Regions from separate parts of the Affinirhizobium gouqiense genome, predicted to be linked through region 1. Evidence: riboswitches for the same ligand, from Rfam matches in the RefSeq annotation. Region 1 holds a riboswitch; the other holds the start of a gene.

Region 1 (4,899 bases):
GCCCTGGAGGGGCTGACCATCCGCAATGCCCGTTATCCGCTCAACGATTTCTCACTGACATTCGGCTCGTCCCGCACTCTGTCCAATATTGCGGAAGGGCCGATCTCCGTCTCGCTGAAGCGCGGCCGCGCGATCCTGCTCGCACGCCCCTATGATCATTCCGGAGCCTGACCGCCCATGGCACCTCCTATCCTGAAACTTGACGATATCCGCCTGAGTTTCGGCGGTACTCCGCTGCTCGACGGCGCCAACCTGCAGGTGGAGCCCGGTGACCGGATCTGCCTTGTCGGCCGCAACGGCTCCGGCAAATCGACGCTGATGAAGATCGCCGCCGGCATGGTGGAGGCGCAATCCGGAGAGGTTTTCCGTCATCCGTCCGCCACCATCCGTTACCTGGAACAGGCGCCGGATTTTGCCGGCTTCACCACCGTCCAGACCTATGCCGAAGCGGGTCTCGGTCCAGGCGACGATCCCTACCGGGTCACATACCTGCTGGAGCACCTGGGACTGACGGGCGAAGAGGATCCCCACCAGCTCTCCGGCGGCGAGGCACGGCGCGCCGCGCTTGCCCGCGTCATGGCGCCCGAGCCGGATATCCTGATGCTGGACGAGCCGACGAACCATCTCGACCTTCCGACCATCGAATGGCTTGAAGGCGAGCTGCAAAAGACGCGCAGCGCGCTCGTTCTGATCTCGCACGACCGGCGATTTCTCGAACGGGTATCGACGGCCGTCGTCTGGTTGGACCGCGGCACATCGCGGCGCATGGACCGCAGCTTTGCCCATTTCGAGGCCTGGCGCGACGAGGTGCTGGAGGCCGAGGAGCTGGAGCAGCACAAGCTGGGGCGCCAGATCGAGCGGGAGGAGCATTGGCTGCGCTACGGCGTGACCGCCAGGCGCAAGCGCAATATGCGTCGCCTCGGCGAGTTGCAATCGCTGCGCTCGCAATATCGCGGCCATCGCGGCCCGCAGGGCACAATTCAGGCTGCCATGACCGAAGGCAAGGAAAGCGGCAAGCTGGTGATCGAGGCGGATCAGATCACCAAGCGCTATGGCGATCGCCAGATCGTTTCCCCCTTCTCGATCCGGGTGCACCGGGGCGATTGCATCGGCCTCGTGGGACCGAACGGCGCCGGCAAGACGACGCTCTTGAAAATGCTGACGGGCCAGCTCGCACCCGATTCGGGCGTGATCAAGCTCGGCACCAATCTGGACATCGCCACTTTGGACCAGAAGCGCGAGGACCTGAATCTGGACGACAGCCTCAGCCATTATCTGACCGACGGGCGCGGCGAGACCCTCCTGGTCAACGGCGAACAGCGACATGTGGCGGGCTATATGAAAGATTTCCTGTTCCAGCCGGAACAGATGCGCACGCCGATCAAGAACCTGTCCGGCGGCGAGCGCGCCCGGCTGATCCTGGCGCGGATCATGGCCAAGCCTTCCAACCTCTTGATCCTTGACGAGCCGACCAACGACCTGGACATCGAGACGCTGGATCTGCTGCAGGAAATCGTATCGGGCTATAATGGCACCGTCATCCTCGTCAGCCATGACCGCGATTTCCTTGACCGTACCGTGACCTCCACCATTGCGCCGGCCGATCCGGACATGCCCGACGGCCGCTGGATCGAATATGCCGGCGGCTACACGGACATGATGGCGCAGCGCAAAGGAGCGCTGGACGAGAGGCGCAAGGCGGAGAAGGCCAAGGCAGACGGCTCCGCCACTGCCGCCGTGCAAGCGCCGAAGGCAAAGGCCAAGCTGTCCTACAAGCAGAAATTCGCGCTGGAAACCCTGCCGAAGGAGATGGAGAAGGTCGAAGCCGAGATTGCCGCGCGCGAGGCGAAAATGGCTGATCCGACCCTCTTTACCAAGGACCCGGCGGCCTTCCATCGCATTGCCGGCGAGCTGGAAGGCCTGCGCACCCGCCTGGCAAAGATGGAGGAAGAATGGCTGGAATTGGAGATGCTGCGCGAGGAACTTGAGGGCTAAAAGCCAGATTCTCAGTATTAACAACTAGTTATTGTTTTCATTAATCGTCCGGAGCCGGAACAAAATTCTGACATCGCCGTTCGACTGACAATAGCGCGCTCATTCGGAGACGCTGGCAGATACGCTGGGATTAACGAGCAGAGGGCAGACCATGTCGGCAAATGTTATGAGTCGTCGGCTGGAAGAGACAGCTAGGGATCAGCGGGTCCTCATCGTTGAGGACGAGTTCCTGATCGCGCTGGATGTCGCCGATATTATCGAAGGCATGGGCCTGACCGTCGCCGGACTTGCCACGGGCCGGGACAAGGCACTTGCTCTGGCGGCAGAAGCCGATGTCGCGCTGGTGGATGTCAATCTCGCCGACGGCGCGACGGGACCGGCGATCGCACGCGAACTTGCCGAGCGTTACGGCATCACCGTGATCTTCATGACGGCCAATCCGGAGCAGCTTCGCGGTCGCGCCGATTGCTCGCTGGGCGTCTTGACCAAGCCCGTCATGCCGCAGGTGATCGAGGAATGCATCGATTACGCGCTGGCGAACCGCAATGGTTGGGCCGCGGTTGTTCCCAACGGCCTGAAGGTGTTTTCCCACACCCATCACTGAAGGCGCCCTGCGCCGGTGCCGCCGGGACAGACGTTTCCGTTGGCCCGGTCTTTTCCATTGACCCTTGCTGCGCAGGCAAAGGGTTGATCCCTATGCGTCATCCGCATCATCACATCCGCCACTTGTCAAAGCCGCGGGCTGAAGCTACATCTTTGCTGCTCTAACGGGGTGCCGCCTTGCGCGGCTGAGAGGCCATGCCAACCCGAAGAACCTGATCCGGTTAGCACCGGCGGAGGGATTAGACGGCTCACGATCAGCGCCTATTCCCCGTTTTGACGAGATATGGAGGCGCTGATGCGCAGATGGCTTGCCTATTCCTTCACAGCATTGACCACCCTTCTTGGCGTCCTGCCCGCGCGGGCGGAGGAGCCACCGGTTCTGACCGTCTATACCTATGAAAGCTTCCTGGCGGATTGGGGGCCTGGCCCGAAGGTCAAGGCCGCCTTCGAACGCACCTGCCAATGCACGGTCAATTTCGTCGGCGTGGCAGATGGCGTCGCGCTTCTGACGCGGCTGAAACTCGAAGGGGCCGGCGGCGAGGCGGATATCGCGCTCGGCCTCGATACCAACCTGATCCAGGAGGCGAAGGATAGCGGACTGTTTCAGCCGCACGGCATCGAGATGGCGGCTGTCACCATCCCGGGCGGCTTTGAGGACGACAGCTTCGTCCCGTATGATTACGGCTATTTCGCCGTGGTCTACGACACGCAGGCCATCAAGACGCCGCCCAAAAGCATGAAGGAACTGGTGGAGGGCGATCCGGCACAAAAACTGGTTATCGAGGATCCCCGCACCTCGACGCCTGGCCTGGGCCTGCTGCTATGGATAAAGTCGATCTATGGCGATCAGGCGGACCAGGCCTGGGCCAAGCTCACGGATCGCATTCTGACCGTGACGCCCGGCTGGTCGGAAGCCTATGGCCTCTTCACCAAGGGCGAGGCGCCGATGGTCCTCTCCTACAGCACCTCTCCCGCCTATCACATGGTGGAGGAGAAGTCGGACCGCTATCAGGCCGCGCCCTTTGCCGAAGGACACTATATTCAGATCGAAGTGTCGGGAATGCTGAAATCGGCAAGACATCCGCAACTGGCAAAGGATTTCCTGGCCTTCACGCTGTCTCCCGAATTCCAGTCCATCATTCCGACCACCAATTGGATGATGCCGGTTGCGGCGACCGCCGATCCGTTGCCTGAGGCTTTTTCCGCGCTGATCAAGCCGGCGAAGACATTTCTGATGCCGCCGGCAGACGTGGCTGGGAACCGACAGGCCTGGATCCGTGAATGGCTGACGGCCATGAGCAGGCAATAGGCCAGATGCGGTTGCCGTTTGCACGGAACCGGCATGGCAAGGCGCATGGGGTGACCGCCTGATGCTGACAGAGGCGCAATTCAAGCGCGGCCTCACCGCCGGCGCGGCAAGCCTTGCGCTGATCGGCATCTTCGTCACCTTGCCGACGGCATCGCTGCTCCTGGCCGTTCCCGGCACCGGCACCGGGGCCGGCGCGATCTTCGACGCCTATACGCTGGAGATCCTGCGCTTCACCCTGCTGCAGGCTATCCTGTCGACGCTTCTTTCGGTGGGTCTTGCGGTTCCGGTCGCCATCTCTCTCGCCAGACGACCGCGTTTCGTGAGCCGCACCGTCATCCTCCGTTTGATGGCTGTGCCTATGGGGCTGCCGGCCCTGATCGGCGCCTTGGGACTGATCGGCATTTTTGGTAGGCAGGGGCTGGTCAACGATGCTCTGGCGGCGTTAGGGCTTCAGCAGCCGATCAGCCTCTACGGGCTTGGGGGCATCCTGCTTGCGCATGTCTTCTTCAACCTGCCGCTTGCCGCGCGGCTCCTGCTGACCGCCATCGAGCGCCTGCCGGCGGAATATTGGCGGCTATCCGCCAGCCTTGGCATGAGCCCCTGGTCTGTGCTGCGCTTTATCGAAGCGCCCGCTTTACTGCGCGTCATTCCGGGTGTCGCGAGCCTTGTCTTCATGCTCTGCGCCACCAGCTTCACCCTCGTCCTGGTGCTTGGCGGCGGACCTGCCGCCACGACGCTCGAGGTGGCGATCTACCAGGCGCTGCGTTTCGACTTCGATCCGCCGCGCGCCGTATCGCTGGCCCTGCTGCAGATCCTTCTGACGGGCCTCATCCTCTGCCTGCTCTTCTGGCTTGCCCCGAAGGCCTCCACCGGTGCCAGCGAGGGGCGTGCCATTCGCCGCTTCGATGCGCAAGGCCGGGCGGCCGTAATCGTCGATGCAACGGTGATTGCCCTTGCGACGCTCTTCCTCGTGCTGCCGCTCCTGTCGATCC
Region 2 (4,899 bases), on a different replicon from region 1:
CACGAGGCCGGCCATCTGGGTCTGCAGGCGCGTCTCGTCGCGCAGAAGGTCAGCCAAAGCCGATGCCCATTCGCGCGGCGGTCGCGGAAGATCGGCAAGCGTGGCAAGCTCAGCTTGCAGGCGATGGACCTCCTGGAGGAGCGGCAGGGCGCGCAGGCGCGCGTCCACCCGCATGTGCCGCGCCTTCGTCGCCGCCCCCTGGGTAAGCGCTGCCTCGTAATCCACTTCCGCCTGCTGCTGGGCCGCGATCAGGCCGGCATAGACCGTGGCAAAGGTATCGATAGCGTCGCGCTCGGTTTTCAAGCTTGCAAGCTGCTGCTTCAGCTCCGCCAGCTCGGTATTGCGCGCCCGCTTGCGGTGGAAGCGCTGCGCTTCTTCCGCAGCGGTCGAGAGGGCTGCGCTGACATCGGCAAGGCCCGCGCTGGCCGAAAAGAGCAGCTCGCCGAGATCCCCCTTGCTCTCGACGATCGCCTCGCCGCCATCGCGCAGGGAATGTTCGTCGAGCGAGAACATGGACCGATAGCTGCCGCGCGTCAGCCCGCCGAGCGCCGACGTCAGCAAGGCCTCGTTCACCGGCTGGCCGGCACCATCCAGCAGCGCATTGCTGCGCTGTTTCAGCCGCACCAGTTCATGCTCCCGGCCTTCCACCTCCAAAACGCCGCCAATTTGCATGGCGCCATAGGCATGCAGGAAATTATAAGGGCTGCGTTCCGGAATGCCGAACAGCAGATCAAGATAGGCCGAGAAGGCAGTGGACTTGCCCGCTTCGTTGAGGCCGTAGACGATATGCAGATCGGGACGTCCGGCGATTGCCAGGCCGAAATCGAGAACCCGTTCGGTGAACTTGCCGTAGCGCGTGAGATCGAGACGTTTCAGCCGCATCAGGATGGCTCGTCAAGGGCAGCGGCCAGGCGGGCGATCAGGTCTTCGCCGCCCTCGCGGATGATCGTCTCGACGAAAGCATCAAGCGCCGCCTCGTCCTGGCCGGCAAAGCGCCGGCTTTCCGGTGGCAGATCGTCCAGCAGGCTCTGCACCATCTCGCGCACCTCCTGCCGGAAGGCCTCGGAGGTCGTGACATCCTCGCGCATCAGGGCGCCGAGTTCCAGCACCGGGTCGGCGGTGCTTGCCGCGGCGCGCGCGGTCTGCGGCCTTCGCAGATCGAGCTCGATCTTTTCGATCCAGGTGCGGCCGGTCCGCTCGGCCCGCTGCTCGCTATCGGCCTGCAGCAGATCGCGGTCGCGGCGCATGGCAAATGCCAGCGGCGACGTGCCGGTGAGGCGCAGGCGCGCCACCAGATGCTCCGAGCGGGTCCGCTCCCGTTCGGCCTCCAGCGCTGCGCCGATCTGATCCACCAGCTGGCGCCAGTCTTGCGCGGGCGATACATCGAGCGACACCCGCGCGAATTGCGCAAGGCTCGTCAGCCTTTCCTCCACGCGGATCGACCCATCATCATGGACGGTGACGAGCGAGACGGATTTCTCTCCAGCCTCGTTAATATCCCGTCCCTGCGGCATGCCGGGCATGATGACGGTTCGTTCGCCGGCATGATGGGTCCTTTGGTGGATATGGCCGAGCGCCCAGTAATCGAAGCCGGCGCGATGCAGATCGGGCAGCGAGCAGGGCGCATAGGCGTCATGGCCGGGGGCGCCGGCGAGGCTGGTATGCATGATGCCGATATTGACCGCGCCCGGTACCGGCGCCTTGAACTTCGGCAAAAGGCTTTCCGGCGCCTGCGGCTTGGCGAAGCTCAGCCCGTGCACGGCGATGTTGAGGCCGCCACGGGCCATCTCCACCGCCTCGGCGCGGCCGGTGAAGATCTTGACCGACGGCGGCAGGACGAGTTCCTGGGTGATCTTCGACATCGCATCGTGATTGCCGCGGATCTTGTAGACCTCTATGCCCGCCTCGTGCAGCCGCTGCATCTGGGTGGCGAGGAACCGGGCAGTCTTCATTGAAGTCTGCTCGCCGTCGTAGAGGTCGCCGGCAATGATCAGGGCGTCCACCTGTTCGCTCAGACACAGATCGACGATCCGGATCAGTGCTTGGCGGGTGGAATCGCCGATCAGGGCGGCCAGCTCTTCATGACGCATGGATAGCGAGCGGAGCGGCGAATCAAGATGAAGATCGGCAGTGTGAACAAACCTGAAAGCCATTCGCTCTAGTTATCCCGGCAAGGCTTTTCCCGCAATCGCGACACTGCATGCAACAAGGCTTAACCACAGAGATTGACAAGCCGCTTGGTTTGCAGGATGGTCACCGCCATTCCGAGGGGGGCATCGTACGATGCTGAGATGGCGGTGAGCCGGACCCTTGAACCTGATCCGGGTCATACCGGCGTAGGAACGGAAAAGCGTCACCTGATCCTGTCGATCACCGCGCCCTTTCTCTTCTTCGCTTCACCTGGATCTCCGCACTGCAAGGTTTGGAGATCGCCTCATGTCTGATTATCTGCGTCCGGGCCCGGCCCGATCCTTCCAAACTCGTCCCTTTCGCGCCGCCGCGCCAGTCTGAGCCGATGCGAGCCACTCAAGCGGTCTGCGCGCTTGCGGCGCTTATTCTGGTCTGGCAGGGGGTTGTTCACTTCCTGGCGCCGCCACGCTATCTTTTGCCGTCCCCGCAGGCGGTCGCCGGCGTGTTCCTGCAGCAGCCCGAATTCCTGCTTCGCCACGGCCTGATCACCGCAACCGAAATCCTCTTCGGCCTGGCAGCCGGCAGCCTGATGGGATTTACCACGGCCCTTCTTCTTGCCGCGCTTCCGCGGGTCGGTCAGTTCGTCTGGCCGGTCGTCCTGGTGCTGCAGGCGCTGCCAGTCTTCGTCCTGGCGCCCGTCCTGGTCCTGTGGTTCGGCTTCGGTCTTTCCTCCAAGGTCGTGATGACGGTGATCATCATCTTCTTTCCCGTCGCATCCGCCTTTGCCGATGGGCTGAACCGCACCGATCCCGACATACTCGATGCCGCCTCGCTGACACCGGCCAGCCATTGGCAGATCCTGGCGCATATCCGATTGCCGCTGGCGCTGCCCTCACTGATTTCCGGCCTGCGTGTGGCGGCCCCGCTGGCGCCGCTGGGCGCCGTCGTGGGGGAGTGGGTTGGCGCGGCGGGCGGTCTCGGCTTCATCATGATCCAGGCTAATGCCCGCATGCAGGCCGACCAATTATTCGCCGCCATGCTGATCCTGGCGCTGTTTTCCGTTCTCCTTCGGCTCCTTGTCGACCGCCTGACCGCCGGCCTTGCCCCCTGGGCCCGAGAGCAGGCGCCCCGTGTTATCTCCCATCCTGAAAGGTTTTCCACATCATGAGACGGTTCTTCATTGCTGCGGCGCTCTGCGCCGTCACCAGCCTTGCGCCTCTTTCGGCAAGTGCCGAGGACAAGCTCTCCGTTCTCTTGGAATGGTTCGTCAATCCCGATCATGCGCCCATGGTGGTGGCGCAGGAACTCGGTTATTTCGCCGAGCAGGACCTGGATGTGAGCCTGGTCGCGCCTGCCGATCCCTCCGCCGTGCCGCGTCTGGTGGCGACATCCCAGGCCGATATCGGCATTCATTACCAGCCCAATCTCTATTTCGATCACGCCGCCGGCGTGCCACTGGTCCGCTTCGGCACACTTGTCGAAACGCCGCTCAACACCGTGACCGTTCTTGCCGATGGCCCGATCAAGAGCCTGAAGGACCTTGACGGCAAACGCGTCGGCTATTCTGTCGCCGGGTTCGAAAATGTGATGCTGCAACGGATGCTGGCATCGCAGGGCGTCGAGTTGAAGAATGTCGAGCTGGTGAATGTGAATTTCTCGCTGTCTCCCTCGCTGATCGGCGGCAAGGTGGATGCGACCGTCGGTGGTTTTCGCAATTTCGAACTGACTCAAATGCGCCTCGAAGGGCATCCGGGCATTGCCTTTTTTCCCGAAGAACACGGCGTTCCCGCTTATGACGAGTTGATCTACGTCACCCGGCCGGAGCTTGTTTCGGACGATCGGCTGCCGCGTTTCCTGCAAGCCGTCGAAAAGGCGACGATTTATCTCACAAACCACCCGGAGGAGGGCTGGAACCTGTTCGTAAAGGCGCATCCCGATCTCGACAACGCGCTGAACAGGACCGCCTATTTCGATACGCTGCCGCGATTTGCCAAGCGTCCCGCCGCGCTGGACCGTGGTCGCTACGAGCGCTTCGGCCGCTTCATGGCGGAGGCCAAGCTCATTCCCGCGGCGCCGAAGCCCGATGATCTTGCAGTGGAACTGAAATGAGCAATGGCATGACATATCCGGGTGCCGGTAAAGTTTCGCACATCGGCAAAGCCGCCTCGCTTCTCGCCGAAGTGCGGCGCCGACGGCCGCGCGTCCATGCGCTGATGAACACCGTCGTGCAGAAATTCGCCGCCGACGGCCTGACCGCCGTCGGGGCGGTTCCCTCCATGACCTCGTCGGAAGAGGAGATTGCCGACTTCGTGGCCAAAGTCGATGCCCTCGTGGTCAATCTGGGCACGCTCGATCAGGCGCGGCGACGGGTGATTGGCATGGCGGTGGAGGTGGCCAATGCGGCCGGCAAGCCATGGATCCTGGATCCGGTGCATTGCGATTATTCGCCGGGTCGTCTCGCCTTCGCGCGGGAATTGATCATGCTCGGACCCACCGTCGTGCGCGGCAACAAAGCGGAAATGGCGGTAATTGGCGATACGCGGGCGAGCCTACGCATTGAAACCGGGCCTGTCGATCATCTGCAGGACGGCGCCCATCGGCTTGCCGTCCGAAACGGCCATCCGCTGATGGCCAAGGTCACCGGAACCGGCTGCCTTTGTGGCGGCGTGATTGCCGCATTTCTGGCGGTGGACCGCAATGCCCTGCATGCAGCCGCCGCTGCTCTGGCGGTCACCGGTGTCTCGGCGGAACTGGCGGCCGGCCGCGCGC

What was found. A riboswitch is a leader RNA that binds a small molecule or an ion and turns the genes downstream of it on or off. The one in region 1 is predicted to bind thiamine pyrophosphate.
Region 2: another riboswitch for thiamine pyrophosphate. It lies ahead of QTJ18_RS02555 (ABC transporter permease); the one in region 1 lies ahead of thiB (thiamine ABC transporter substrate binding subunit).

The regions. Positions count from the first base shown of each region.
Region 1 is NZ_CP129382.1:2,571,766-2,576,664, forward strand. Features, by position in the region: gene QTJ18_RS20630 (thiamine diphosphokinase) at 1-171, shown strand, start outside; gene QTJ18_RS20635 (ABC-F family ATP-binding cassette domain-containing protein) at 178-1,995, shown strand; gene QTJ18_RS20640 (response regulator) at 2,147-2,599, shown strand; TPP riboswitch at 2,754-2,854, shown strand; gene thiB (thiamine ABC transporter substrate binding subunit) at 2,894-3,907, shown strand; gene thiP (thiamine/thiamine pyrophosphate ABC transporter permease) at 3,969-4,899, shown strand, end outside.
Region 2 is NZ_CP129381.1:253,138-258,036, forward strand. Features, by position in the region: gene QTJ18_RS02545 (ATP-binding protein) at 1-882, opposite strand, end outside; gene QTJ18_RS02550 (metallophosphoesterase family protein) at 882-2,153, opposite strand; TPP riboswitch at 2,258-2,360, shown strand; gene QTJ18_RS02555 (ABC transporter permease) at 2,516-3,298, shown strand; gene QTJ18_RS02560 (ABC transporter substrate-binding protein) at 3,295-4,239, shown strand; gene QTJ18_RS02565 (hydroxyethylthiazole kinase) at 4,248-4,899, shown strand, end outside.